Regions from separate parts of the Planctobacterium sp. AWH2_060 genome, predicted to be linked through region 1. Evidence: predicted binding sites of a transcription regulator. Region 1 holds the regulator's gene; each other region holds the start of a gene.
The links. Region 1 encodes sigma-54, which starts transcription at its own class of promoters, with help from an activator protein. Its sites were predicted from a motif close to GTTGGCACGNNNNTNGNNT; they were not measured.

Region 2: flgB (flagellar basal body rod protein FlgB) is a predicted target of sigma-54. The motif match lies at 2,807-2,825, and genes of this name have one in related genera.
Region 3: ACXAD8_RS08350 (FimV/HubP family polar landmark protein) is a predicted target of sigma-54. The motif match lies at 3,362-3,380, and genes of this name have one in related genera.
Region 4: ACXAD8_RS00145 (LiaF domain-containing protein) is a predicted target of sigma-54. The motif match lies at 4,142-4,160, and genes of this name have one in related genera.

What each region holds. Positions count from the first base shown of each region.
Region 1 is NZ_JBSWTG010000001.1:4,503,732-4,511,160, forward strand. Features, by position in the region: gene mgtE (magnesium transporter) at 1-431, opposite strand, end outside; gene ACXAD8_RS19355 (HPr family phosphocarrier protein) at 791-1,066, opposite strand; gene rapZ (RNase adapter RapZ) at 1,063-1,908, opposite strand; gene ptsN (PTS IIA-like nitrogen regulatory protein PtsN) at 1,905-2,348, opposite strand; gene hpf (ribosome hibernation promoting factor) at 2,365-2,652, opposite strand; gene ACXAD8_RS19375 (RNA polymerase factor sigma-54) at 2,679-4,172, opposite strand; gene lptB (LPS export ABC transporter ATP-binding protein) at 4,244-4,969, opposite strand; gene lptA (lipopolysaccharide transport periplasmic protein LptA) at 4,999-5,505, opposite strand; gene lptC (LPS export ABC transporter periplasmic protein LptC) at 5,468-6,037, opposite strand; gene kdsC (3-deoxy-manno-octulosonate-8-phosphatase KdsC) at 6,034-6,588, opposite strand; gene ACXAD8_RS19400 (KpsF/GutQ family sugar-phosphate isomerase) at 6,588-7,429, opposite strand, start outside.
Region 2 is NZ_JBSWTG010000001.1:2,444,043-2,451,471, reverse strand. Features, by position in the region: gene flgA (flagellar basal body P-ring formation chaperone FlgA) at 89-799, opposite strand; gene ACXAD8_RS10460 (chemotaxis protein CheV) at 948-1,886, shown strand; gene ACXAD8_RS10455 (CheR family methyltransferase) at 1,893-2,717, shown strand; gene flgB (flagellar basal body rod protein FlgB) at 2,866-3,267, shown strand; gene flgC (flagellar basal body rod protein FlgC) at 3,267-3,692, shown strand; gene ACXAD8_RS10440 (FlgD immunoglobulin-like domain containing protein) at 3,702-4,628, shown strand; gene flgE (flagellar hook protein FlgE) at 4,647-6,101, shown strand; gene ACXAD8_RS10430 (flagellar basal body rod protein FlgF) at 6,223-6,966, shown strand; gene flgG (flagellar basal-body rod protein FlgG) at 7,049-7,429, shown strand, end outside.
Region 3 is NZ_JBSWTG010000001.1:1,961,438-1,968,866, reverse strand. Features, by position in the region: gene ACXAD8_RS08365 (alpha-amylase) at 1-852, shown strand, start outside; gene ACXAD8_RS08360 (4-phosphoerythronate dehydrogenase) at 966-2,102, shown strand; gene ACXAD8_RS08355 (aspartate-semialdehyde dehydrogenase) at 2,137-3,153, shown strand; gene ACXAD8_RS08350 (FimV/HubP family polar landmark protein) at 3,658-7,429, shown strand, end outside.
Region 4 is NZ_JBSWTG010000001.1:28,913-36,341, forward strand. Features, by position in the region: gene prfC (peptide chain release factor 3) at 1-1,225, shown strand, start outside; gene argS (arginine--tRNA ligase) at 1,241-2,977, shown strand; gene ACXAD8_RS00145 (LiaF domain-containing protein) at 3,429-4,085, opposite strand; gene ACXAD8_RS00150 (ISAs1 family transposase) at 4,820-5,935, shown strand; gene ACXAD8_RS00155 (TolB-like translocation protein) at 6,002-6,865, shown strand; gene ACXAD8_RS00160 (TolB family protein) at 7,161-7,429, shown strand, end outside.

The sequences.
Region 1 (7,429 bases):
ATGATGAATCCCGCAGTACCTTCACCATAAGACAAAGCTTGCTCAGCACGGGCTCTGTCCATGCTGTCCATCGACTCAAGGACATCCTGAACCATTCTGTCTGGCAGACCATGCAGCATTTCTGCAAGGTCGTCGGTGTCCATGTCTTCCAGTGCATCGGCAAGCTTTTCGGGCACCATTTCCCGCATGATGCCATTACGCACATCTTCAGACAGTTCTTCTAAAACGTCGCCGTGATAGTCGGTGTCGATGAGTTTCCACAGCAGCGAACGATTGCGCACCGGGGTGGATTCAAGCAGTAGTGCCACATCCGCCGGGGGAATGCTGTGCAGCATTTTGCGTACGTGCACAAACAAGCCATTACTGAGGGCATCGTTAATGGCATCCAGTTGCGTGGTTACATATTCCTGTTCCAGTTTGTTTTGTTCCATTAGCACGCTCCTTTGAAGATAAGAGTCAGCTTAATGGTTGCCCTGTGAAAGTGAGCTGGCTGGATAAATGGAAACTTAGATGCGCAATTGAGAGCTGTGATAAGGGTGTAGAAAGCTGTACCGATCCCGGCTAAATCGTTAGTTTGCAGATTTAGGTAAGGTGTTCCCGGCACTAATCGACACTCCTTATTTATACGATGAACTGATTTCCATTAACAACCTGACGGTCCTATACAGATTAGCGTTCTGTATACTCAGGTCATTGGTATTGTTCGTTTATTATAGTTTATAGCAATAAGTGGCTGCTGGATATCTACTAATGAAACAAATCACAATCCAGGTTTAAATATTGTGAAACACTACTCAGCTTCGTTAAAGCGGGCGGAAAACAGAGCTGATACGGCTTCTAATGCTGGTTCAGCATCAGCGCCTTCACAAATGACTTTCACTTGTTTGTTTTGTGAGCCTTCCAACATCATCAATCCCAATACGCTGTCGGCAGAGGCACTTTTGCCATCTTTATGCAGCATAATGGTCGCGGAAAATGATGCGGCCAGCTTCACCAATTCGGTGGCGGCTCTGGCGTGAAGACCTAATTTATTGGTGATGGTTAGCGTTCGTTCTGCTTTATTCACTCGTCCAGATCTCGGTGTCTGATTTGTACGTCAGGGTGGGAAACTGAAAAATAGTTGGCCAGCGTTTCGGCAATAAACACTGAGCGGTGCTGACCACCGGTACAGCCTATGGCGACAGTAACATAACTGCGGTTGTTTCTTTCAAGGTGGGGTAGCCAGGTTTCTATCAGGTTTTGGAACTGTCCAACCACTTTATTTACTATGGGCTGTGCTGTCAGGTACTGTGCTACCGGCGCGTCTTTTCCTGAATAGGGTTTGAGTTCTGGTATCCAGTGTGGGTTGGGTAAAAAGCGAACATCAAAAACATAGTCTGCGTCTTTCGGAATACCATTTTTAAAGCCAAAGGACTCAAATACCAGCACCAGGCGTGAGGACTTCTTACCTAAAATTCGTTCCCGCACCAGCTCGGCCAATTGATGAATCGACAGTTTATCGGTATCAATATGCAGGTCTGCTCTTTCGTAGATCGGAACCAATAACTCTCGTTCCTTAACGATGGCATCTGCCAGGGAAATATTGTTTTTAGACAACGGATGCAGACGACGGGTTTCGCTGTAGCGTTTCACCAGAATATCATCACTGGCATCCAGGTAGATGATGGTGAGATCCGTTTTATTGGGCAGAAAATCGAGATTTTCAGTGAGCTGCTCGGGATCTTTAGGCAAGTTTCGCACGTCGATACTGACGGCAATCTGGTCGTATTCACTGACAACCGCGTGGGTCAGTGTTGGTAACATGCTAACCGGAAGGTTATCTACACAATAATAACCAAGATCTTCCAGTGCCCTCAATACCACAGACTTTCCTGAGCCGGACCGTCCGCTGATCACAATTAGTTTCATACCAGTGCTTCATATAATGCGTTGTCTGAATGGCAATTGCGAATTACTTTGGTGACCTCTTTGTCACTGAGTTTTTGAGCTATACGGGCGAGAGTTTGCAAGTGCCCCTCGGTTTGCTCAACGGGTACCAAAATCGCAAAAAATATATCAACAGGTTGATTGTCGATTGCGTCAAATTCTATACCAGGCGAGCAGGTGAGTACAATAGCCAAAGGACTACTCAGACCTTCAACCCGACCGTGGGGGATAGCAATGCCATTGCCGATGCCGGTGCTGCCCATCTTTTCGCGACAAAGCAGACTGTTCAGCACATCTTCTTCGGTCAGTTCGCTGAGTTTTTCGCTGGCGACTAAGCTGATGATTTGCAATGCGCGTTTTTTGCTGGTGATGGGGACTGCACAGCGCGTGCAGTCCTGAGAAAGGATGTCTTTGATTTCCATCCCTTATTAAACTCCCTTAATGGCTCTTGAGCTTTTCTTTATGCTTGATTACCTGCCTGTCGAGCTTGTCGATGAGGGAGTCGATGGCGGCGTACATGTCTCTGTGTTCAGAGGTGGCAAAAACCTCGCCACCGTCAAGGTGTAAAGTTGCTTCAGCTTTTTGATTGAGTTTTTCAACGTTTAAGATGACATATACATTGTTTATGTGATCAAAATGTCGTTCCAGCTTTGTGAATTTTGTATCGACATAATCGCGAAGAGAATCGGTGATTTCGACGTGATGACCTGATAAGTTTATTTGCATAATTGGTCGTCCTTCTGTAGGGAAGTCTATAACAGACTCTTACGTTGGTTAGATGGAGGAATCGAGAGTGATTCCCGGTATTTTGCAATGGTTCGCCGGGCTACCATAATGCCTTGGTCGGCTAACAATTGCGCAATTTTGCTATCACTCAGTGGCTTGGCTTGATTCTCAGCTGCCACCAATTTCTTAATCAATGCCCGGATGGCCGTGGAGGAACACTCACCACCATTTTCCGTGGCCACATGACTGGAAAAGAAGTATTTAAGCTCAAAAATACCCCGTGGCGTATGCATGTACTTTTGAGTGGTCACACGGGAAATTGTGGACTCGTGCATATCTACCATTTCAGCGACGTCGTTGAGTACCATGGGTTTCATCATTTCCGGACCATGCTCAAAGAAACCGTGTTGTTGCTGCACAATACAATTGGCAACTTTTAGCAAGGTTTCGTTGCGGCTTTCAATGCTTTTGATAAACCACTTGGCTTCCTGCATGTGTGAGCGAATAAACTGTCCATCAGCACTGTTTTTGCTGCCCCGACTCATGGCCGCGTACTGCTGATTAATATTCAGCTTAGGCACGGCATCGGGGTTGAGTTCCACAATCCAGCGACCGGATTTCTTCATCACTGATACATCAGGAATGACATAATCTGGCTCTTTATTGTTTAATGTGGCACCTGGATGAGGATTCAAGGTTTGCAGCAGTTTTAGCACTTCTTTTAACTGCTCTTCGCGCAGTTTTGATTTTCTGATCAGGGTGCGAAAATCCTTTGCCATCAGCAGATCGGAAAAGTCGCACAACAGTGATTTTGCTTCCTTCAACCAGGGGGTGTCATTGGGGTATTGTCCTAACTGAACCAGCAAACATTCTTGCGGAGTCAGTGAGCCTGAGCCCAGAGGATCGAAGTGCTGAATGCGTTTTCTGACACATTCTACTTCGTCCAGTTCAATTTCTTCGTCGTTGAGGCTTTCGAGAATTTCTTCTACCGACATCCTCAGATAGCCGGATTCGTCGATAGAATCGATGATCGCAAGCGCGATGGCTTCGTCGGTTTCACTGAAAGGGGTTAAATGCAATTGCCACAGCAAATGGTCCTGAATGGATTCGCTGGTTTCGCCCTGATATACCTGGTCGTCATCCGGACCCACTCCGCCTGATGAAGCGGGCGCTGAAGAGGCGCTGTAATATTCGTCCCAGGTGCTGTCTATGGGAAGCTCGTCTGGTAAGTCGTTTTTCTCCAGAGCATCGCTGGAGTCCATGCCATCGGAACCACTGAATTCGTTGTCGCTGTCGGCGCCATTCAATTCTGCTGATTTAGGCTCTTTTAATAACTCTAGCCCTTCATCGCTACTGGATTCGGTATTTTCATCCACTTCCAGCAGAGGGTTTGCGTCCAGCGCGTCCTGAATTTCTTGTTGCAGGTCGAGCGTCGACAGTTGCAGCAGGCGAATAGCTTGCTGCAATTGAGGGGTCATTGTTAGCTGTTGGCTAAATTTTAGTTGTAAAGACGGCTTCATTAAAAATGGTAGTTTCCGACTCCAGTGCTCAGGGTAATTGTGCCCCAATCAATAGATTATTGTTAGTGTTACTATAGCCTGAATTGCTCACCCAGGTATACATCTCTTACTTGCTGATTTGCTAAAACTGTTTCTGGTTCGCCTTCTGCGATTACCTGACCATGACTGACAATATAGGCCTGTTCACATACGTCCAGAGTTTCTCTTACATTGTGGTCAGTGATCAATACCCCAATTCCTCTGTCTCGCAAATGATGAATGATCTTCTTTATATCATTAACAGAAATTGGGTCAACGCCTGCGAAGGGTTCATCCAACAAAATAAATTGTGGATTGGCTGCCAAAGCGCGGGCAATTTCTACTCTGCGCCGCTCACCACCGGACAGACTCATTCCTAAATTATGTCGAATGTGATTTAAATTAAACTCATCCAGCAATTCGTCTGCCAGCTCTTCCCGTTGCTCATTGTCCAGTTCTTTGCGCATTTGCAAAATAGCCATCAGGTTTTGAAAAACACTGAGTTTTCTGAATATTGAAGATTCCTGTGGCAGGTAGCCAATGCCGTGTCGAGCGCGAACGTGCATGGGTTGTAGGGTTAGCTGATGCTGGTCGATGAAAATCTCGCCCTTGTCTAAAGGTACGAGACCCACAATCATATAAAAGGTGGTGGTTTTACCTGCGCCGTTAGGACCGAGCAAGCCGACTATCTGGCCGGTGCTGACTTCGATGCTGACATCGCGCACTACCTGACGACTTTTATAGGATTTTGCCAGATTATTCGCGTATAACGTGGGCACTGAAATGGTTTTCCTTGTTGGGTTGCGCGTTAATTTTTATCGTCGGTCTGAAAAACGGTAGTCACTCTTCCATCGGCTTCGTTACTACCTGCGATCAATTGTTCTTTCTCTAAATTAAAGCTGATCTTTTCACCTTTCACCATACTGGTGTCCTGATAAAGTTCTGCAGCACCATTTAGCTCTAAGGTGCGAAACTCGACCACGTAGCGGATTTCTTCGGCTTTGGCAGTGATCTTACTGCCATCATCCATGGTTTGCGAATACACAGCAGGCTTGCCCAAGGCAATAAAAATTTCTTTGCCTTTGCCCGCTTCAGCGGACACTCTCACTTCGTCGGCATTGATAGACAGGGTGCCCTGACGCACATGAACGTCTTCTTTAAATACCGAAGTTTTGCGCTTACCATCCACGAACTGAGACTTTGAATCAACCTCAATCGGAAGTTTAAAGTCGTCTTTGCCTGCCCAAACCGGAAATGAAAGCAGCACGCACAGGCTGCTAATGGGCAACAGGTTGTTGATAAATCGTTTTAACATGGTCTTTTAGTTCCAATTTTCGGGTCAGCAGATTGACAGTTAACCCGTTGCTTTCTATCACAAAATCCGGACCTGTTATGGTGACGGGATTATTTGATTTGGCGGTCTTGTTGAGCAAATCAATTTCGACAAAGCTGGTTTCGATAGTTTGTACAAAATCATCCTGATTAAGGCTTTTGATAAGGACATTTTGCTCAAGTTCAATACGTTGGTCGCTATATAGCGTTCCTTCTTTGGCAACTATTTGCCAGGGAGACTCGGTTTCATCGGTGTAAATGGTGTATTCCGGGTTCTCAAACAGGGTAAAACCCAAAATATCATAATGTTCCATGGAAGAGGCAAAAACCTCGTGGTTGACGCTGCCAGAGTCGTTGTACAAAGTACTTTTCATATTGCGGGCCTGATAATTGGGATTCCAGGCTTCGGGCGTGTCATCAATGGCTTGCGGCGTGTTGTCATCGGCAATCATGTTGACATAAAGCGCCAGCAACACAATAAACAATAAGCCAATGCTGATATGAATGCGGCTCATACGCTACTCGCCAGTATTCCTTGTAATTTTCCCTGACTCAATAAAATCAAATCACATAGCTCTCTGACGCAACCGAATCCTCCGGAAACCTTAGTTTGATAATTACACAAGGCCAGCACTGTCGGGTGGGCATCTGCGGGCGCTACTTTGATTGCGGATAATTCAAACATGCCAGTGTCGGGCAGATCGTCGCCAATCGATGCCGTGGCCTGTGGCGGGATATTCAATTGAGACTGCAACTTTTGCAGGGCTGTTTTTTTCTGCTCTTCACCCTGAATAATATGCCTAACCCCCAACGCTGAAAAACGGTCGGACACTATCTTAGACTTACGACCAGTAATAATGGCAACCTCAACTCCGGCGGCCATTAGCGCTTTCAGGCCGTAACCGTCTTTGGTGTGAAAGGCTTTGAGCTCTTCGCCTTGATTGCCCATGTAAATACGACCATCACTAAAGACACCATCAACATCACAAGCGAGTAGTTTTATCTGTTGCATTTGCTCCAGAAGCGATTTTTGCAGGTCACCATATAGGGTTTGAACTTTACTCATTACACAACCCCTGACTTGATCATGTCTAACATATTAAGCGCGCCAATAGGGCGTTGCTCCTCGTCCACCACTATAAGTCCGCTTATGTTGCGACTTTCCATTTGGCTGAGAGCTTCTGCTACTAGCATGTCTTTGCGAGCCGTGTAGCAGTTTTTAGTCATGACTTCGTTAATAATAGTGGCATGGACGTCTTTTCTGGCATCGATGACTCTACGCAAGTCGCCATCGGTAAATACGCCAAGTAGTTTTCCCTGCTCATCTACTATACCAGCCAGGCCCAGGCTTTTTTGGGTGATTACCATTAGGGTATCCCGCACTGTGCTGCCGGATTGCACCACAGGCACCCGATCGCCGGTGTGCATGATGTCTTCCAGTTTCAGCAGTAGCTTTTTACCCAGCGAACCACTGGGATGGGATAAGGCGAATTCTTCAGCGGTAAAGTTCTTAGCATCCAGCAGGGCAATGGCCAGTGCGTCGCCCAAAACCAAAGTGACACTGGTACTGGAGGTAGGAGCCAAACCTAATGAGCAGGCTTCCTGTGGAACGGCAATGGACAGGTGAATGTCGGCATAACGGCCCATCGCAGATTCCGCAGAACGGGTCATTGCGATGATTTTAATACCGAGTCTTTTTACCACTGGCAACAGAGATACCACTTCAGAAGTTTCTCCGGAATTGGAGATTGCCAGTAAAACATCGTCTTTACTGAGCATGCCCAGGTCACCGTGACCGGCTTCGCCCGGGTGCATAAAAAAGGCCGGGGTGCCTGTACTGGCCAAGGTGGCGGCAATCTTGTTGGCTATATGTCCGGATTTGCCCATGCCGGTTACGACCACCTTGC
Region 2 (7,429 bases), 2.1 Mb from region 1:
ATCAATAACTTCATGGGGTCAGAGTTGTTGAAAGCAAACTGCAAATCTGCAAGTTTCAACAACTCTGACCCCATGAAAAAGAGACGAATCAGATATGCACCTTAACTTCGTTGACATTAGCGACTTGTGCTTCAATTTGTTTCTTGGAGCGGCGATTTTTCACTGATATAGTATCGCCAATGTTACCGTCCTGAAGCGCTATGCCGCTGGTTTTAATTTCCAGACCGCTCAGTTTAGCGGTAATTACTATAGCATCGCCTTTACAGACAAAGCATAACATGTTTGCTGTAACCGGGCTGCCATCACGCGTCCGGCGTTTTAATCTGGCTCCGATAACTTGGCTTTTATCGCTAAATGTGCCGCCACGTAAACGGCGTTTATCAATCTTCTCGATAGTTAAATTACTTTCTGTTAGCAGAGTACCAGGTGAAATCGTGTCTGACACAACAACCACTTCCTGCATTTCAGTAACCTGTGCACTCATGTAGTAAAACCAGCCGTTGCTGGGGCAACTGATTTTCACTGTGATATTGGATTGCTGCAAAGACTGTGTACTGCTACTAGCAACCAGATCAACAGGGCAAACTGGTATGTGTACTCGCTCATCGACGTCGCGGATCGTTATCTCGACATCATTGATGTTTTCTACGTCAGCGTTTTGATAAACGTAAATTTCAGCGGTCTCTTTGACCAGGTCATGCATTAAATGTTTTTCTTGCGCAGCCGCTATATTGGTTGTTATAAACCATCCCACTAGGGAAAGTTTTAGAGTTTTCTTGATGTTGGCGAAATTTTTCATGTTCACTTTCTTCCAATTTGGCTATGCTTAAAGACAATTTCTAAAAACATTAGACAGCGTCAAAAAAATAACGCTGTGCGGATAAATTTCAATCACGTGATTTAGATAATCAAATATCGTGCCTGATTGGATTAATTAGAGGTGCTATATGGCGGGAATTTTAGATTCTGTAAACCAACGAACTCAGCTGGTGGGTCAAAATCGACTTGAGTTACTGCTGTTCAAGTTGAATAACCGGCAACGCTACGGCATAAACGTATTTAAAGTAAGAGAAGTACTGCAATGCCCGCCACTCACTTCGATGCCAAAACTCAATGCGCTGGTGCGCGGTGTGGCGCACATTCGGGGGCAAACCATTTCTGTTATTGATATGAGCATGGCCACTGGCGGCAGAAAAATTGAAGATATCAAAAACAGCTTTATTGTCATTGCAGAATATAACCGTTCTGTTCAGGGCTTTTTGGTGGGATCAGTAGAACGCATCATTAACATCAACTGGGAAGCGATATTACCACCGCCAGAAGGTGCGGGAAAAGCGAGCTATTTAACAGCTGTAACAGAGGTTGATGGTGAGCTGATTGAAATTCTCGATGTGGAAAAAATACTCAATGAGATAGCCCCGGCCAGAGAAGTGGTTAGAGATGACATGGTGGAAGAATTGGCCAAGCACGATGCCAGTCTGGATAACAAAATTATTTTTATCGCCGACGATTCTTCTGTAGCACGCAGTCAGGTTAAGAAGGCGTTGTCGTCTCTTGGCCTTGAGATTGAAGCGGCAAAAGATGGTCGCGAAGCCCTTGAGCGATTAAAAGAGATTGCATCTGAAACCGGCGATGTTACCGACAAAGTTGGGGTCATTGTCAGTGATATTGAAATGCCTGAGATGGATGGCTATACCCTGACAGCTGAAATTAAAAGTACGCCGGAGTTGGCCAAGTTACATGTTGTGTTGCACACATCTTTAAGTGGGGTGTTCAACCAGGCCATGGTTAAGAAAGTTGGGGCTGATGATTTTATCGCAAAATTTCACCCAGATGAATTGGCCACTGCAGTTAAAAAATGGCTGGATAAATCTGCTACGGAATAATGGTCGGTGGTAAATAAAACCTTAAGTGAAGACGATTATACGCTATTCAGTGAGTTTCTGGAGCGCTGTTGCGGCATCGTTTTGGGCCCCAATAAGCAGTATCTGGTGCGTAGTCGTCTGGCACCATTAATGCGCAAATATGAAGAGCCGTCTCTCAGTCAGGTGGTTAATGATATTATTAATGGTCGCAATCGCGGTTTACGCGATGATGCGATTGATGCCATGACCACCAATGAAACCCTGTGGTTCAGGGATCGCTATCCATTTGAACTGCTCAATAAAGAGCTGTTTGCTAAATTTGCTGATAATCGCCAGCCAATAAAGATATGGTGCGCTGCTGCGTCATCTGGACAGGAGCCATACTCAATCGCGATGGCGGCGGCAGAATATCAAAAACAAAACAGTCGGTTTCCAGGCGTGCAGATAACTGGAACAGATTTGTCTACAGAAATGCTAAAGAAATGCAAAGACGCCACTTATGATAACCTTTCGTTGTCGCGAGGCTTATCCGATGAACGCAAACGCCATTTTTTTGAAGACACGCCAGAAGGCAATAAGCGCATCAAGCCGGAAATAACCCGGATGGTCAATTTCCGTCAACTCAATCTGTTGGACAGCTATGCAAATCTTGGCCGCTTCGATATGGTGTTTTGCCGCAATGTGTTGATTTACTTCGCACCGGAAGTAAAGAGTGCCATTTTACAAAAGATTGCCACGGTACTGAATAAAGATGGTGTACTGTTCTTGGGTGCGTCTGAATCCATGGCGGGGCTCTCTTCTGATTTTAACATGATCCGCTGCAACCCCGGACTTTACTATACCCGCAAGTGATCCGGTACAGCTATTGATTGGCTGAGTAAACAGCTAAATGCAACTGACTCAGTTCAGTATTCCGAAATAAATATCTTCATAATCTCATTTTTGGCATGTGCCTTGCTTTGACTTCACCGTAAGTTTTTTGACGCTGTGGAGAAAAATCATGGCCATCAGTTTAGACAAGTTAACCGCATTGCATCATCGCGCTGTGTCTGTTCGGCAGGATCGGATGGAGCTGATCGCCGGTAATCTGGCGAATCAAAATACGCCTGGTTATAAGGCCCGCGATATTAATTTTCAGGAAGCTATGAAAAGTGCATCGTACGAACAACGCATGCATTTGAACCGTACTTCCAGTGGGCACATCGAAGGCCAGATGCAAAGTGACCGCTTGATCACCTTTCGGGTACCTACACAACCTGATACCGGCGATGGCAACACAGTTGAAGCGCAGATTGAAAAGAACTCTTTCCTGGATAATGGCCTGCGTTATCAGGCCAGTCTGCAGTTCTTGGATGGCAAGTTTAAAGGTATGAAAAAAGCACTGACCGGAGGGCAGCAATAATGAGTTTATTTAATGTCATGGATATTGCATCCTCAGGCATGCATGCAGAAGGTATCCGTTTAAATACCACCGCCAGTAATGTGGCTAATGCTAACAGCGTCAGTTCCTCGTACGGCGAGACCTATAAGGCCAGACATGCGGTGTTTGCCGCCGAGATGAAAAACGCCACTGACGCACAATCGCCTCTTGGGACAAAAGTTAATGTTCTCGGTGTAGTGGAAAGTCAAAAGCCACTGCAAATGGAATATTCACCGAATCACCCCATGGCCAACGAAGATGGCTACATATTTAAACCCAACGTCAATGTTGTGGAATCCATGGCGGATATGTTATCCGCATCTAAAGCTTATGAAGCGAATGTTCAGGTGGCAGATACCACAAAACGTATCTTTCGTCGGGTCATGATGCTGGGACAGGGTCGATAGGAGAATAATATGGACGCTATCAGTGACAGAATATTGAATGATGGTCTCTATTGGCAGGAAGAAAGTGTTCCTGTTGCCGATCCAAACGCCAATTCTCAATTAACTCAGGAAGACTTCTTTTCATTGTTAACAGAACAACTGGCGATGCAGGATCCCACCAAACCGGTAGATAACGACCAGATGGTGGCGCAGATGACCAGTTTTACTATGGCTGACAGTTTATCGCAGCTAAACGATAAATTTGATGAGTTTGCTGCTTCCATGAATTCCAATCAGGCCTTACAGGCAACCAGTTTGATTGGACAAACCGTGTTAACCGAATCCAGTGTAGGTACTACCTGGCAGGATGGCGCTGTTAGTGGTGCCATTATCGCTGATGCGCCTGTAGAGGACATGAAAATTCAGATCCTTAACGAGTACGGCGAGGTTGTACGGGAAATTGACGGCGGCAATCACGATGCCGGGGCAATCTCCTTTGGTTGGGATGGCACTGACGCTGATGGTAATCACATGCCACGCGGAAAATACAAAGTAGAAGCTACGGGCACGGTTGATGGCTTGAACACGCAACTGAATGTGCAGATGAATGCCCAGGTGACCGGAACAGCGGTTGCCGCTGAAAATGTTAAAGATATGAAAATCATCATAGAAGATAACATTGGCCAAGTGTTGCGCACCATTGATGTGGGTAGCCAACAGGCAGGTAATATCGAGTTTGGCTGGGACGGTACTGACGACGCAGGCAATATCCTGCCGCCCGGATCCTACAAAATAAAAATAGAGGGTGAGGTGAATGGTCAAACAGAATCTATCCCTTATGGAATTAATCGAAGAGTTGAAAGCGTCAGCCTGGCAGGTGCCGGTACATCTGGCGTGGTACTCAATCTGGCGGGTGATGAGAGTATCCGCCTATCAGATATTATAAATGTCGGCTAATTAACAGGAGAACGAGCAATGTCATTTAATATAGCCCTGAGTGGTGTCGCTGCCGCTCAAAAAGATCTGGATACCACGGCAAACAACATTGCCAATGTTAACACCGTGGGATTCAAAGAATCACGTGCCGAATTTGGTGATGTATTTGCATCGTCTCTACTCGGCGGCGGTCGTACTAAAGTGGGGGACGGTGTAGTGACACAAGAAGTTGCCCAACAGTTTAGCCAGGGGAGCTTGCAGTTTACTAACACTGCGCTGGATTTGGCGATAACGGGTAACGGCTTTTTTGTTACTGTACCGGATATTGCATCTCAGGATTTTACCTATACCCGAGCAGGTCAGTTTAAACTGGATGAAGATAACTTTGTGGTTAACTCTCAAGGTGACAACCTGTTAGGCTTCCCGGTTAATAGTGATGGTACATCATCTTCTATCGCGCTGAGTACTGCCGAACCGGTACAAATACCTGATTCATCTGGTAATCCATCGCCCACGTCAGAGGTCGATTTAAGAATGAACCTGCCAGCGGGTGATCCGGCACTTGATCCAAATGATTTTAATCCCAACGACACGAACACCTACAACGCTTCCACATCAATAACGGTATATGATTCACTAGGTGAATCCCATATTCAGACTTTTTATTTCATCAAAGATGAAAACGCGGCTGGTAATGAATGGTTAGTTGTCACATCTGTGGATGGTGAATTTTACGACTACACCAACCCGGATGGAACAGTACCCGCTGATCCAACTGGCCCAAATGCTGGACCTGTAGCAGGTGTTGATCAGAATTATGTTGGATTTGGTCAAACCTTGACCGGACCCAACGACACACCAGGAACCACCGGTGTTTGGGGAACAAGACTTGTTTTTAATTCCAGCGGTGACTTCACTGAGATACAGGCCGCAGATGGCAGTTCTTTGCCAACAGGGACGGCAGGTGATATTTTGTTACCAACTACAGTTCAACTGACAGGACTGACTTCTGGGGCTGATACTGCTCAAACACTAGCAATCAACTTCAATTTAGATACTAACGGAATTGGCGATAACGAACCCACCCAATTTGCGTCTTCTTTTGAAGTGACCTCGCTGGAACAGGATGGTTTGCCCGTTGGCCGATTAACCGGTATTGATATCGGTCCTGATGGTCTGGTACGTGCCACCTTCTCTAATGGTACATCAGAGCCCATCAGCCGTATTGCGTTAGCGCGCTTTTCTAACGAACAGGGACTGACCCAAAACGGTAACGCTTCCTGGAAAGAGAGTATCTTGTCCGGCGAAGCCCTGGCCGGTGAGGCTACCACTGGTACTTTCGGTGATATCAATTCTTCAGCTTTGGAGCAATCCAACGTGAATCTGACAACCGAGTTGATTGATATGATCATTGCTCAACGAAACTTCCAGGCCAACTCTCGAGCCCTGGAAATCAACAATGCACTGAATCAAACCATTTTGGGTATCCGATAAGAAATCTATGGTTTCTCGTTTAAGGCCACTTTTCAGTGGCCTTTCTTTTTCCTTCTAATCGTTCTCATGGCACGAATCCTGCTTTTATTCTGTTAAGTTAATAACAGGTCAAATAACTGTCATGGATAAAATGCTTTATATTGCCGCGCAAGGTGCTTCACAAGACCTTCTGGCAAGTGCGGTGCGAGCCAATAACCTGGCTAATGCGCAAACAACCGGTTTCAAAGCGATGATGCAACAGGCGCGTGCCATGCCGGCATTCGGCGACGGTTTGCCGACGCGGGTTTTTGCCATGACGGAAAGTCCGGCTAATCGTTACGATCCTGGCGCTATGGTGCAAACTAATCGCGATCTGGATATTGCCGTTGAAGGCAATGGCTGGTTTGCCGTTTTAGATAAAAATGGCGGTGAAGCTTACTCCCGAAACGGAAGTCTGCAAATGGGGACCAATGGTGAGTTGCTGGATACCCGGGGTAACCAGATTGTTGGTGAAGCCGGTCCGATTTTTCTGCCTATTCCACTTTCAAACGTCAACGTTGCACAAGACGGTACCATTTCTGTTCGTCCTCAGGGAGCGCCAGCCAATGTGTTGGAGCCAGTAGGGCGTATTAAATTAGTCAAACCGGACCTGAATAATCTGGAACGCAGCCAGGATGGATTGTTCCGCTTGCCGGATGGAGAGCAGGCTGACCAGGATTTGACGGTAGGTATCCGAACCGGCTTTCTGGAAGCCAGTAATGTAAATCCGATTGAGGAAATGATGGGCATCATTCAGTCGCAACGCCATTACGAGATGCAGGTCAAGTTTATGAAGCAGGCTGAAGAAATCGACCAACGCGGAACCCGACTAATGATGATTATGTAGTGTGCTATCACTGCATGGTATGTAAAAGTTTTTATGTATTTAAGAAAGCACAAGGCTTTCAAACTAAATGAGGAGGTGATTTATGCACCCGGCATTATGGATTAGTAAAACAGGATTAGATGCGGCGCAAACTGATGTGTCGGTTATTTCCAACAACCTGGCCAACGCCAGTACGGTGGGATTTAAGAAAGACAGGGCTATTTTTGAAGATCTGCTCTATCAGAATATTAATCAGCCGGGTGGTCGTTCATCTGCGGATACCGAATTACCATCAGGTTTGATGGTGGGCGCGGGCAGTAAAGTAGTCGCAACGCAAAAAGCGCATACTCAGGGCAATATGTTGACCACAGAAAATTCGCTGGATATGTCAGTTCAGGGGCGGGGCTTTTTTGAAATACTGCAACCCGACGGTTCGATTGCCTATACCCGAAATGGACAGTTCACCTTAGATGATACTGGACAG
Region 3 (7,429 bases), 2.5 Mb from region 1:
ACTGACTGGTGGGATAATGGTAATAACCAGATTGCTTTTGGTCGAGGAAATTCTGGCCATGTGGCAATCAACAAAGAAGGTTACAGCATGAGCGCCACCATCAATACTCAAATGGACCCAGGCGTGTATTGTAACGTGTTAAAAGGCGAGTTGTCTCAGGATAGCAGTAGCTGTTCCGGAGAAACCATTACCGTCAATGGCGATGGTACTATCAATACTAATGTTGCGGCCTGGGATGCTTTTGCCATTCACAAAAACGCTAAGATTACACAGGGCAACAATGGCGACTGGCAACGCACCGTGATCTTTATTGGGGCGCAAACGCAAAGTGGTCAGGATATGTTTATTCGCGGTGGCATCGACCACGACTATGCCAACAATACTTTAGGGCGTAACTGCCAGACTAATAATTTTGAATGTGCTATGTCGATCACTCACAACAATTTGCGTAACAGCACCACTGCGCCATGGAAAGCGAACGAATCTTATCTGGATTGGTATGGTGTCGAAGCCGGACAGAATAGCTATGCCGAAGGTACAGCGATGGATTGGACTACTGATGTTTGGCCTTCTTCATGGGGAGCAGTTAAAACAGTCGCCGTGGACGGTTTTGGCGAAGAGCCTTTGAACACCTGGGGACAGCACTACTGGATGCTGGACGTACAAATGGATTGTAGTAACAGTGTTAATGGTTGGTTTGAAGTGAAAGCTTATGTGAAAAATGGTCAGGGTTGGGAAAATAATATTCAACAATCCGGCACACCATACAGTAGCAATAACCACTTCGCGCAATGCGGCAAAATTAATAAGTTCGATTTCAACAGTAACAGTGTCGAGATCCTGAACTTCTAGTCCCGCCAATAACCCAGACAACTTAATGTACGGCGTTGCCAATTAGGTTGTTTGGGTTTTTTCCTGTCTCGCGTCATGCGATAATTTTTGTTTTTACAAAGCAGAAATCCCCAGTGAAAATATTTTGTGAAGATACGCTGACCTATGGGGAAGCGTTTTTCGATGATGTGGCTGATGTCACCTGGTTTTCAGGAAACCAACTGAGTGCTGAGCAACTAACAGAGGCTGAAGCCCTGTTTATTCGCTCAACCACCAAAGTTACCTCCGATTTATTGCAACAGGCTAAAAAGCTGCGCCTGGTGGCCACGGCAACGGCAGGCACCGATCATATGGATCTTGAACTTCTGAAAAGTCGCGGCATTGAGGCTTATTCCGCGGCAGGTTGCAATGCCATCGCCGTAGCTGAGTACGTGATAGCCGGAATTTTGTCTCTCGCAGCAAAACACAGCATGTCATTAAGCGGAAAAAAACTGGGGATCGTAGGGGCCGGTCATGTGGGCAGCGCACTTGCTGAACGGGCTGTGCATCTGGGCTTTGAAGTTTTGTTATGTGATCCGCCATTACAGGCTGCTGGCGATCTTCGTCCCATGGTGGCACTGGCGGAAATTCTTGACTGTGATGTGATCAGTTTACACACCCCATTGGTAACAACTGGACGTTGGCCTACATTGCATATGTTCAATGAAGCGGTATTGGCTTCGTTAAAACCTCACCAGATTTTAGTCAATGCTTGCCGCGGTGAAGTGGTGGATAATCAGGCGTTGCAGCAATTATTGCACCAAGGAAAACCTTTTTTTAGTGTCTTTGATGTCTGGGAAAACGAGCCGTCTATAGATTTTAAGCTGGCTCAAAAAACGGACTTTGCCACACAGCATATTGCAGGGCATACCCTGGAAGGAAAGGTGCGTGGTACTGATATGATTTATAACTTTGCGGCGCAGCGATTTAACTGGCCAGCAAAGAGCATGTGGGACTATTTGCCTGAGGTTTCTTTTGATGGCAAATCGGAACTGCAATTGTCTGAAGCCGACGGCAGTAAGGAAGCTTGTTTTAATAATCTGGTCTCACAGGTTTATGACATTGAAACTGATACAGCAAATTTCAGAAGCAAGGTTCATGATGATGAATCTTTCAGATATAGCCGAAAGCACTATGGTATTCGAAGAGAATTTTCCAGTGTGCAAGTAAATACTGGAAATTCTTTGCTGACACAGGCAATCTACGGACTTGGTTTTAAACTGGCCGAATAAGCGGCCTGAACAACATAACTGGAGTAAAAAATAAATGTCTCGCGCATTTGATGTTGCCGTTTTAGGCGCCACCGGTCTGGTGGGCAAAAACATGATTGAGATTCTCGAAGAACGCGGATTTCCAATCAATAATCTTTATCCCCTGGCCAGTGCACGCAGTGCCGGTAGTACCATTACATTTAAGGGCGAAGAGATTACGGTGCAAGATGCGGACACATTTGATTGGACGCAGGTACAAATTGGCTTCTTTTCTGCGGGTGGTAGCATTTCCGCAAAGTATGCACCTATTGCGGCAGAGCAAGGCTGTGTGGTTATTGATAACACTTCACATTTCCGTTACGAGCCAGACATTCCCTTGGTGGTGCCGGAAGTCAATCCACATGCTATCGCTGATTTCAGAAACCGCAATATTATTGCGAACCCCAACTGTTCTACAATTGGCATGCTGGTGGCGTTAAAACCCATCCATGATCAATTTGGTATTACCCGAATCAATGTTGCTACCTATCAGTCGGTTTCAGGAGCTGGTAAGTCGGCTATGGATGAGCTGGCAAAGCAGACCGCTGATTTATTAAATGGTCGCGAAGTAAAGGTAGAGAACTTCAGCCGTCAGATTGCATTTAACAGTATCCCGCAAATTGATGTCTTCCTGGATAATGATTACACCAAGGAAGAAATGAAAATGAGCTGGGAAACTCAAAAAATTATGGGTGATGAAAGCATTCTGGTTAACGCAACGGCCGTGCGAGTGCCGGTGTTTTATGGACATGGTGAAGCGGTACACCTTGAAACGCAACAACCCATGGACGTTGAGCAAGCCAAAGCGGTCTTGCGTGAAGCCCCTGGCGTGGTATTGCTCGAAAACCGTGAAGACTTTCCGACTCAGGTGGGAAATGCCAGTGGCAAAGATGAGGTGTTTGTTGGCCGTGTGCGTCAGGATATTACCCATCCCAATGGACTTAACCTGTGGGTTGTTTCGGACAACGTGCGTAAAGGTGCAGCCACCAACAGTATCCAGATTGCAGAAGTCTTAATCAGGGACTATTTGTAATTCTTATAAGGGCCAGTTGTCCCGGCTGGCCTTCTTCGTTTTTCATAATCCTGCTTTTTCCGTTTCCGCAACTACTTATTTTATTTAAGTTTTTTTCGCCACCGCCGATGACTTGCAATAACTGGCATTAAATCTGATTTTTGCTGTCCTCACCAAATGAATACTGTATTATCGGTGAAGTGTAATCAGTAACTGATCTCCGTTGGGGATTGGCTTGCTCGTTGTATCTGGTTTATAGTTAGGTATGAGTCTTGCAGTCTCATGCCGGTTAACCAAGTCTTTGGCATAAGTCATAGAACAAACAACAAAAAATTGACGAATATTATAAAATCAAGACGGCAAAGTACCTAAGTGCGTATATTATATTCAGGATACAAATCTAACTTCAGGACAGGCGGGCAGCAAAAGGCTCGAAATGCCCGTCACTGCGTCAACATAATTACTTTTCTTCTGTTAATTTTCTCCAGCTCCTTTAGTGCAACCGCACAACAGCCTGCAGACCAGTTGATTGAAATTCGCGGGGCAAAGAACTCAACCGAACAATACTCTGGTGCAACTTATGGTCCGATAGACTCGGACGATACTTTATGGCGTATTGCTGACCGATACCGAAAGAATAAAAACCTGAGTATCTATCAGGTAATGGTGGCCATTTATGAACTCAATAAAGAGGCGTTTGCCACTGATAATCTTAATACGCTGAAAAACGGCGCTATGCTGCGCTTGCCATCGGAGCGCTACATAGCGCGCATTGATGCGCAAAATGCCAAAATCAAATCTGAACAGGATGATGATGCCTGGTCTCCCGAGTCGCAACCTGGACAGTCTTTGGTAAACCTGAAACCTCCGGTTAAATTGGTGAACCGGGATGATCTGGCCGAAACTAAAACCGAAATTGAATCTCGACTCAATCGAATTAACGAAGAACAACAAGCCCAATTCAATGCTATCCGGCAACAATTTGCCGAGTCTATCACCAGCGTCGAATCCTTATTAGATGAAAATCGCAAGATCTTTGATCGCCTTGATACAGTGAATCAGGAAATTGATCAGTTAAGAGAGCGGGCCAGCCAAGATCAAATAGAACAATCACAGATGTTGCAAATCCAGCAAGAAATGCTGGAGCTGTTAACCCCCAAACCTGAAGAGGAGAAGTCACTAGACTTGTCGTTCTTCACCTCCGACATCTTCATTATTATTGCTTCCCTGGTATTGACACTGTCTGCATTGGCGGGCATGACCATGTTCCTGTTAAAACGCAAGGGAGATGATGCACCAGCCATTGAGACCGCTGCGCCAGCACCGGCCCCTGAAGTTGCCAGTAAAATTAGCGAAGAAACCGATGTTCTGGATGAGTTGTCAACGGACACCATAGATGATGCTGGAGACGATGACTGGGCTGATGATGATCTGTTTGGTGATGATGATCTATTGCAGGACGAATTTGCCGAAGAGCTGGATGACTCGCTGGATAAAGTTCTCGAAGAAGAGATGGGCAGCTTTGATGAAGTCGATGACGACATGCTGGTGTCGGATGATGATGAGTTTGGTGAATCTGATGGCGGCTTATTGGATCAAGATGATCTGGATGATTTGTTTGCATCAGATGAAAGCGAATCCGATTCAGTGGAATTATCTGAAGCCGAAGAGATGCCCGACGACATTCTGGATGAATTCAGTGAAGAGGTGGCTGACGATGACGTTGGCGATCTGGATGATTTATTGGACGAAGCTGGAAGTGACTTTGATGAAATCGAAGAGAGTATCGATGATATTGTCGAGGCTGCCACTGACAGTGACGTTGAATCCGAAGTTGCAGCGGAGCCTGAAGCAGAACCTGAGGAGCAAGTTGAGTCTGAGCCAGCGCCAGCAAATAAAGTTCTGGAAAAACAGCAGGCTGACGAATTTGATGCCGAAGAAGTATTGGGTATTAGTGATGACAGCCTGTTAAATGACGATGCCGTTGAAAAATTAGAAGACAGTATCGAACAGCAAAATGAGCAACTGGATAACATAACCGACGAGTTAACCGAAGAGCTACAGGATGCTCCGGATAAAAAACCCGGTGATCCGGATGTCGCCATTGACGAACCAGAGCAGGCATTTGGTGATGATCAGGTCTTTGGTGATGACGAAGTTTTCGGTGATGAAAACGAGATATCAGATGAGTCTGAACCAGATGATTTGTTTGCTGAAGACAGTGACGAACTCGTTGCTCCAGAAGACGAATTAGACACCATAGTTGCTAACCAACCAGATACCGATGTTGAATCTGTGCAAGATGAATTGGCAGATGAATTACTGGCTGAACTGGGTATTGAGGAAGTCAACGATGAGGCTGACAGTACTCAGGATGACCTCGCGGATGAGCTATTGGCCGAACTGGGAGTTGATGACGATGAAGAAGATTCTGCAGAGCCAGACAGCACGCAGGATGATCTCGCGGATGAGCTATTAGCCGAACTGGGAGTTGATGACGATGAAGAAATATCTGCGGAACCTGACAACACGCAGGATGAGCTAGCGGATGAGCTATTAGCCGAACTGGGAGTTGATGACGATGAAGAAATATCTGCGGAACCTGACAACACTCAGGATGATTTAGCGGATGAGTTATTGGCTGAATTGGGTGTCGATGACAATGAAGAGGTCTCCTCAGAACCAGACAGCACTCAGGATGATTTAGCAGATGAGTTGTTGGCCGAACTGGATGTCGATGACGCCGCAGACACTGCTGAAGAAGCAGACAAGATCCCAGATGATTTAGCCGATGAGTTAATGGCTGAAACAGATTTGGATGACGCCGCAGAGACTGCCGAGGAAGCAGACCGGATCCCGGATGATTTAGCCGATGAGTTAATGGCTGAAACAGATTTGGATGACGCAGCAGAGACTGCCGAGGAAGCCGACAGGATCCCGGATGATTTAGCCGATGAGTTAATGGCTGAAACAGATTTGGATGACGCCGCAGCAGAGACTGCCGAGGAAGCAGACAGGATCCCGGATGACTTAGCCGATGAGTTAATGGCTGAAACAGATTTGGATGACGCAGCAGAGACTGCCGAGGAAGCAGACAGGATCCCGGATGATTTAGCCGATGAATTAATGGCTGAAACAGAATTGGATGATGCTGCAGAGACTACCGAGGAAGCAGACCGGATCCCGGATGATTTAGCCGATGAATTAATGGCTGAAACAGAATTGGATGATGCCGCAGAGACTGCCGAAGAAGCAGACCGGATCCCAGATGATTTAGCCGATGAATTGCTGGCCGAACTTGACGATGAAACCAGCGCATCAGAAGCTGATGAAAATGAGTTAGATGATGATCTCAGTGCTATTGATGAGACTGATATTGAACCAGTTCAGGACCCCGAATCACTGATTGATAATAGTGATCAGTTGGCAACTGAATCTATGATTGATTCTGAAGGTGAAGTGCTTTCAGAGGAACAAGAAACTGATGAAAGCCCCGCTGAATCGGATGAAACTCTTGAAGACAGTGCTGAAGAGCCTGATACTGACGAAGCAGAAGCAGAAGCAGAAGCAGAAGCAGAAGCAGAAGCAGAAGCAGAAGCAGAAGCAGAAGCAGAAGCAGAAGCAGAAGCAGAAGCGCCCGACTATCCTATCAATGAGTTGTCAGAAGACGACTACCACCAATTATTAGATGCGCTGGGTTCAGAAGAGACTGATAGCGGCGAAGATGCCGACACCAGCAAGCTGTTCAGTGGCGAACTTTCCCTGGAGGATATTCCAGACATTTCTTCAGAAGACTTTGGGGCGTCTTCGACTGATGATGCTGTCGAGGTGCAAATAGCGGATCCCGATGAGCTTTCTCTTGATGATATCCCCGAGATTAATGAAGACGCGTTTAGTGCTCCAAAAGCGGGAAATGAAATCACTGAACCTGAGTCTGAGAGTGACTCCCTGGCTGAATTTCCCAGCGAGTTTGTCGATGACGATCTGTTGCAACCAGAACTGGTTGAAGACGACGAACCTGGTTCTGTGGTCGAAGTTGAAGAAACTGGGGATACAGACGAAGTCGCTGAACCAGCAACTGAGTTAGCATTAGAAGATGACGACTTAGAAGATTCTCTGGATATCGAAGATATATCTGAGCCAGAGTTATTAAGCGACGAAGCCGAGCTTATTGACGATGAGCTGGTTGATGAAGATTTGGAAGGGTCATTACTGGAAGAGCCGTTATCAGATGAGCCAATACTGGAAGACGCATTGGAGGCGGAGAGTGAACCAGAGTTAGTTGCAGATGAGCCGG
Region 4 (7,429 bases), 4.5 Mb from region 1:
CAGAACCATTAAACTAATGGAAGTTACCCGTCTGCGTACTACTCCCATCATCACTTTTATGAACAAGCTGGACCGTGACATTCGCGACCCGCTGGAATTGTTGGATGAAGTAGAAGATGTACTAAACATTAAATGTGCGCCTATCACCTGGCCGATTGGCATGGGCAAGGAGTTTAAAGGTGTTTATCACCTGTTGCGGGATGAAACCATTCTGTACAAAACCGGTCAGGGACATACTATTCAGGACAGCCGCATCATTAAGGGGCTGGACAATCCGGAACTGGACGAAGCCATTGGCAGTTACGCCGAAGAACTAAGAGAAATGTTGGAACTGGTGCAAGGGGCCAGCCATGAATTCGATCAGGAAGAGTTTTTGCGTGGCGAATTATCACCGGTATTCTTCGGTACCGCATTGGGTAACTTTGGTGTTGACCACATGCTGGATGGATTGACGGAATGGGCTCCTAAGCCACAGTCTCGTCAAACCCACGAACGGGAAGTGTCTTCTGACGAGAGCAAGTTTACCGGCTTTATTTTTAAGATCCAGGCGAATATGGATCCCAAACACCGCGACCGTATTGCCTTCTGTCGCATCGTGTCGGGTAAATATGAAAAGGGCATGAAGATGCACCACACCCGCATCGGTAAAGACGTGCGCATCTCGGATGCCGTAACCTTCCTGGCGGGTGACCGTTCGGTACTGGAAGAAGCCTATGCCGGTGACATAATCGGATTACACAATCACGGTACTATCCAGATAGGGGATACCTTTACCTCGGGTGAAAAGATACAGTTTACCGGTATTCCCAACTTTGCTCCGGAACTGTTTAAACGCATTCGTCTGCGTGATCCGCTGAAGCAAAAGCAATTGTTAAAAGGTCTTATTCAGCTGTCCGAAGAAGGCGCAGTACAGGTATTCCGACCGCTAATGAACAATGACTTAATCGTGGGTGCAGTCGGTGTGCTGCAGTTTGATGTGGTCGTAGCGCGTCTTAAAGCGGAATACAATGTGGACGCCTTGTATGAGCACGTTAATGTGACAACGGCTCGCTGGGTTTCAGCGAAACAAGAGAAGCACCTGGAAGAGTTACGCCGTAAAACACAGGCCAACCTGGCCTTGGATGGTGGTGATAACCTGACTTACATTGCGCCTACTATGGTCAACCTGTCTATTACTCAGGAACGTCATCCTGATGTGGTTTTCCATCAAACTCGTGAACATTAAGAACTGAGTGAACAAATGAATATTCAACAACAACTTTTAGCCCGTTTTAAAGCTGCGCTTGCTGCCATTGGCGCGCCAGAAGACGCACCTGCGCCGTTAACTCAAAGTACCCGCGCCGGATTTGGTCACTATCAGTTTAATGGCGCTATGGCGCTGGCCAAAAGCCTGAAACAAAAGCCTCGTGATATCGCTCAGTCTATCGTGGATGCAGTAGACCTTGCTGGCATTGCTCAAAAGCTGGAAATAGCCGGTCCTGGTTTTATTAACATTCATTTAAGCCCGGATTTTATTGCCAGCCGCGTCTCCAGCATCAACAACGAAGCAAAACTCGGTGTTGCATTACCTGAGTCCCAGAAAGTGGTAGTGGATTATTCTTCTCCTAACCTGGCGAAAGAAATGCACGTAGGTCACCTGCGTTCAACGATTATCGGTGATGCCGTGGTGCGCGCTTTGGAGTTTTTAGGCCACACAGTGATCCGTCAAAACCACATGGGTGACTGGGGAACGCAATTTGGTATGTTGCTGGCGCACTTCAGTGATAAGTTGCAAGACAACCAAATGGCTGAAACCGCACTGTCAGATTTGGAAGATTTTTATCGCGAAGCCAAAGTGCGTTTTGATGAAGAAGAGGGTTTTGCAGATCGCGCTCGCTCTCAGGTTGTAAAGCTGCAAAGTGGCGATGACCAATGTATGGCGTTGTGGCAACAGTTCATCGATATCTCTATCGCGCACAGTGAAGAGGTGTATCACAAACTGGGTGTTACGCTAAGTCGCGACGATGTTATGGGCGAGAGTGCCTACAACGATCAACTGGCTGATGTGGTTAGTAAACTGAAAGCGCAGGGGCTGGCGGTTGACGACCAGGGCGCTGTTGTGGTGTTTATTGAAGAGCTGGCCGATAAGGAAGGCAACCCTGCGGTTTATATCGTACAAAAATCCGGTGGTGGTTATTTATATTCCACTACGGATCTGGCTGCTATGCGTTATCGCTCATTTGATTTAGGCGCAGATCGCAACCTGATTTTCACTGATGCCAGACAGGCACTACACTTTAAGCAAACCGAAATCGTGGGACGCAAAGCGGGCTTTAGCCGTCCGGAAACCACTTATGAGCACTGCCCATTTGGCATGATGCTGGGCCAGGACGGTAAGCCGTTCAAAACCCGTACCGGTGGCACTATTAAATTAGCTGACTTGCTGGATGAAGCCATTGAGCGTGCCGAAAAGCTGGTGGCTGAACGCGATTCTGATCTGACTGCAGATGAGTGTAAAGACATTGCTGCCAAAATCGGTATCGGCGCGGTTAAGTATGCTGATCTGAGTAAAAACCGTACCACCGACTACATTTTTAACTGGGACACCATGCTCAGTTTTGAAGGGAATACTGCACCATACCTGCAATATGCCTACACCCGTATTGTCAGTATATTCAGAAAAGCCGGTATCGAGCTGCAAACGATTTCTGCCCCGGTAAATCTGCAGGCAGAGCAAGAGCTGGCATTGGCATTAAAGCTGGGTCAGTTCGTTGAAGCACTGGACCAGGTTGTATCAGAAGCCACTCCTCATGTTCTGTGTACCTATTTGTATGAGTTGGCTAGCTTGTTTATGTCCTTCTATGAAGCGTGTCCTATGCTTAAATCTGATGTGGCAGAAGAGGTGAAGATGAGTCGTTTGATGTTAGCAGCCGCTACCGCAAAGACCATTGCAACCGGCCTGGATTTGCTGGGTATAGAAACCCTGGATAAGATGTAAACATCATCGAATTTGCTTGTAAAAACCCGGTTCTTTTAACCGGGTTTTTTAGTATTGGAAAGTTGATTGTAGGTTGGAATTTATTCCAACAGCAATACCAAATCCAACCCCGTTGGTCGTTTTTTCGACGCCGTAGACAGATTCAACAACTGCCGTCTGACTGAAGCCCAACCTACATGGGTCTGGCGACTTTTCATAATTCGCGGGACTTAAACAAAAGTGATCTGATGTAGTTTTCTCTTAGAGTTTCTAAAGGTATCTGAATTTCTAAAGGTGACACCCACCTTTAATTTGGCTCAAAAGCACTCGATGCTGAGTTCGAAGTCCGGACAAATCTGGCCCTTTTTGCGAAATATGCTAAAAGGGCAGAGACAACCAGAAGATTGGCAACAACAATGTTTTTGCGAATGTGAACCTAATGTTGCATTTGTGATTAAGGCCACAAAAAATCTTACCAGCGATGTTCCTTGCCAAACGCTGTTTTCATTTGATTGGCAAAGGCAATAAACTTCTCTTTGATTGTTTTTCTAACTTCAATAGTAGAGCCGCCAAAAAGAGCGAAGCCAGTTATGGTAATGGTTGGAGCGTTTCTGTTTGCAACGGAAGGCGCCTTATTATCAATTCCCCCCATTAAGCAGAAAATTTTGCAAACTACATTGACGTTTTCTGGCACATAAATGGTGTCGCCGCCCATTATGGCGATGGAGTTGATGGTAACTTTGGGGGTGCTGAATTGGGCGTCAGTAAAATCAATCGTCGAGCCCCCCATGATACTCACAATATTAAGTTTTTTAGGAACGGCCCATTGCCCACTTCGATCACTTCCGCCCATGACATTGATAATCCAATCTTCATCTTCAGTTGCTTCATGGCAATAGTTAACATTAAAACGTTCTTCTCTTTGTTGCTTAATCAGGTTATCCGGAGCGGCGTCTAAGTCTTCAATTTCCTTCATCATCTCGGTGTTGCTGCTGGCATCAATGACAGCGTCGAGTCTGCGCTCAAATGCTTCATTCGAAAAAACTCCTCTACTGTAGTTGTAAATCAGAACATCAATTACTTCCTCTTTGACCTGTTCTCTTGGTCTATCTTCTAGTATTACCGGCATGATCTTCTCCCAAAAACCCAAATTACAAACAGTCGTTAAACCCAAATGCGAATAACAAGCATATGATGTGCCACCATAAAAAATCCATATATTTCATACTTTTATAAAAAATGCTGGATGCATGGATTAACTAAATTGAGTATTAGTTAGCGGAAATAACAATAATTTAGTTAAAAGAAACATGGATTTTAGGGGGCGGCAAAAGTTCTGACAATCAGAGTCATCTTAAGTTTGGTACTAAGGCACTCGAAGCTAAGTACAAAGTCTGGACAAATCTGGCCCTTTTCACGAGATAGGCTGAATCGGCAGGCTCTGCGCTTGAGGCTTCTGTTGTTTCCGTCTAAGGCTATCGGGGGAAGGGGAGTTTTCCTTCGAAGTAGCAATATCGAGGCACTATCTAAATTCCATCTCTGTTTAGATCGAGAAAGAAATTTTCGTTTTATACGTATTTTTGAATAAATCCACATCACAAACTCGGTATTCGTTTACTAGTTTTTTATCCATCACGCGAAGAGCTGAATATGCCCACTCCAAATACACACTAGCGCGCACAAAGCCTGTAACTCACCTCAATTTATCGTATAACCAACTGATTTTCATTTAACTCTATCGATCTGCCTGTAGTGCACGGTGAGATCGCGAACATAAATTGAGCAGTTGAGTCTGTTTTCGTTTATGTTCCTGGACCTGTTCATATCATTGTGATCTTATACTCCCTTTTGGGAGCCAGTTTGATGAATATTGATGTTTTCGCTGACCATTTTTCCGATGTCACCGATCCCCGCCAGTCTGCTAAAGTGACCTATCCTTTGTACGATGTTTTGTTCTTATCCATTTGCGGTGTTATTACCGGATGCGAAGGCTGGGAAGACATTGAGGATTTTGGTCATGCCAGACTAAACTGGTTGCAGGGGTTGGGTTTATTCAGGGAAGGGTTGCCTGTTCATGACACCATTGCACGTATCATTTCCAGTATTGAGCCGGAACAGTTACAACGTAGCTTTATTGGCTGGATGCAAAAGGTTAATACCCTGACCGATGGTGAAGTCGTTGCCATAGACGGAAAAACACTGCGTAGCTCTTATAACAGAGAGAACCGCCAGTCCGCGATCCATATGGTGAGTGCGTTTGCGACAGCAAATGGCGTTGTGATGGGGCAAATAAAGACGGACACCAAATCCAATGAGATCACCGCTATCCCCGAATTACTTAACCTGCTGGATATTAAAGGTTGTCTTATTACGATTGATGCAATGGGTTGTCAAAAAGCCATAGCGAAGACCATCGTTAACAAGGGCGCTGAATATCTTTTGGCGGTTAAGGGCAATCAAAAAAAGCTTTACGATGCATTAAAGCTGGCGTTTCGCGGAGTTGGTTCTGAATCACTTAAGATAGAAAAGGGTCATGGGCGTATTGAAGCCAGAGAATATCATGTTCTTGATGCTTCTGAATTATCGGAGGATTTTTCTCAATGGACAGGATTAAAAAGCATGGGTATGGCTGTCAGGTATCAGCATAATGACGAAAAACCATCATTGGAATATCGTTACTACATTAGCTCAGCAGCATTGACTACAGAGCAGTTTGCCAAAGCAGTGCGAGGTCACTGGGGAATAGAATCCAGCCTGCATTGGGTTTTAGATACGGCCATGAAAGAGGACGATTGCCAGATATTCAGAGGTAATGGTGCAGAAAACCTGGCTCGTCTGAGACACATAGCCAAAAACATGATTAAGGCAGATAAAAGCAGAAAAGCCAGTGTTCGTCGAAAAACACGCATGGCCCTGATGGAAGAAAGGTATCTGGAAACCGTATTTTTAGCGGGCTGCAACGAGATGGTTAATAAATGAACGCTCATGCTCTCGCCGTGGCCTGTAGTGTACTGATGGTCAAATTAAAATAAAAATGGATGCATAATGAAAACACTTGGGACATCAATTTTACTTCTTCTTGCAGGTATGACATTTAGTCATGAGAGTTATTGCGAGGATTCAACTTCTGTTTTAGGAGGCCCCTATGTAGGGCAAACACCACCGGGTTTAACGCCAAAACGGTTCGCTCCTGCTGTTCCCTCTGATGAATATCGTGATTGGGGAGGAAGCTTTACTCCAGATATGACGCAGTACTACTTTGGCAGACGTATGCTGGAAACTGGCGAAAACAAGCGCTTTGTGTTTACTGCCAAAAACAATAAGTGGACCCTTTCTGAAGTGGATTTCCATATGGGTAAGTCGATTTCACCTGATGGGAACACCATGTTTTCAGGATTCCGCTATCTGCAACGCACAGCAGATGGCTGGTCAGAATTGCAAAGCCTGGGCCCTGCCTTTGAAGCGTTCCGTATTATGCGTTTGACTGCCTCAAGCAATGACACTTATGTGTTCGATGAGATGAGCCGAAGCGGTGATGGCCAGATTCGCTATTCTCGCCTGGTGGATGGTAAGCGCGAAGAGCCTAAACCATTTGGCAAACAGATTAACTCTGGAAAATGGACTGCTCATCCTTTTATTGCCCCGGATGAATCTTACCTGATGTGGGACAGTGAACGGGAAGGTGGTTTTGGTTCCAGTGACATGTATGTCAGCTTTCGTAAACCTGATGGTTCCTGGGGAGAGGCCATTAACCTGGGGCCGGAAATTAACACCGAAGGTGAAGACGGAGGGGCAAATGTCACCCCTGATGGTAAATATTTGTTTTTTTGTCGCCGCTGTAAGATGCCTGATTTGGAAATCATGTGGGTGGACGCACAAGTTATTGAGAATCTCAGACCAGAGTATTGAGCTATAACGCTTTCGAAACTCAAACAATGACACCTATCTTATAAACTTCGCTCACCTTAAAGAGCAGGAGCACAATATAGATTGGATTGCATTGGATTCTACAAAACAGAAAATTATGAAATGTCCTAAAAGACAACGGCATCGCTTTCCTTTTTATTCAGACCAGTAGCGTGTTTTTCACGTCAGGTAGCAGAGACTTTTTGGGTTCGAACAATTTAAACTCTTCGCTTAATTTAACAGTAATAGTTTTGATTTCTTAGCTGTCAAAACTAATGCTGGTTTCGTAAGGACTAAAATGAACAAAATTTTCAAATTTGACCACCGTGACCACAGTTTTTTGAGGTTAGTGGCTTTGTCGTTTTTATTTGTCTCCCAGGCTCAAGCATCAGAGGCTGATTCTTACGCCCTTATTTACTCGTCTTTTGAAGGAAAAAGTCGTGAGATTTTTTCTACTGATATTGCTGGAAAAAAGAGAACCAAATTAGCCAGTTACACATTGTCAGATGGTTACCCGGTTGTTTCGCCTGATGGAAGCAAGTTCGCTTTCTATGGAAAATATGATGG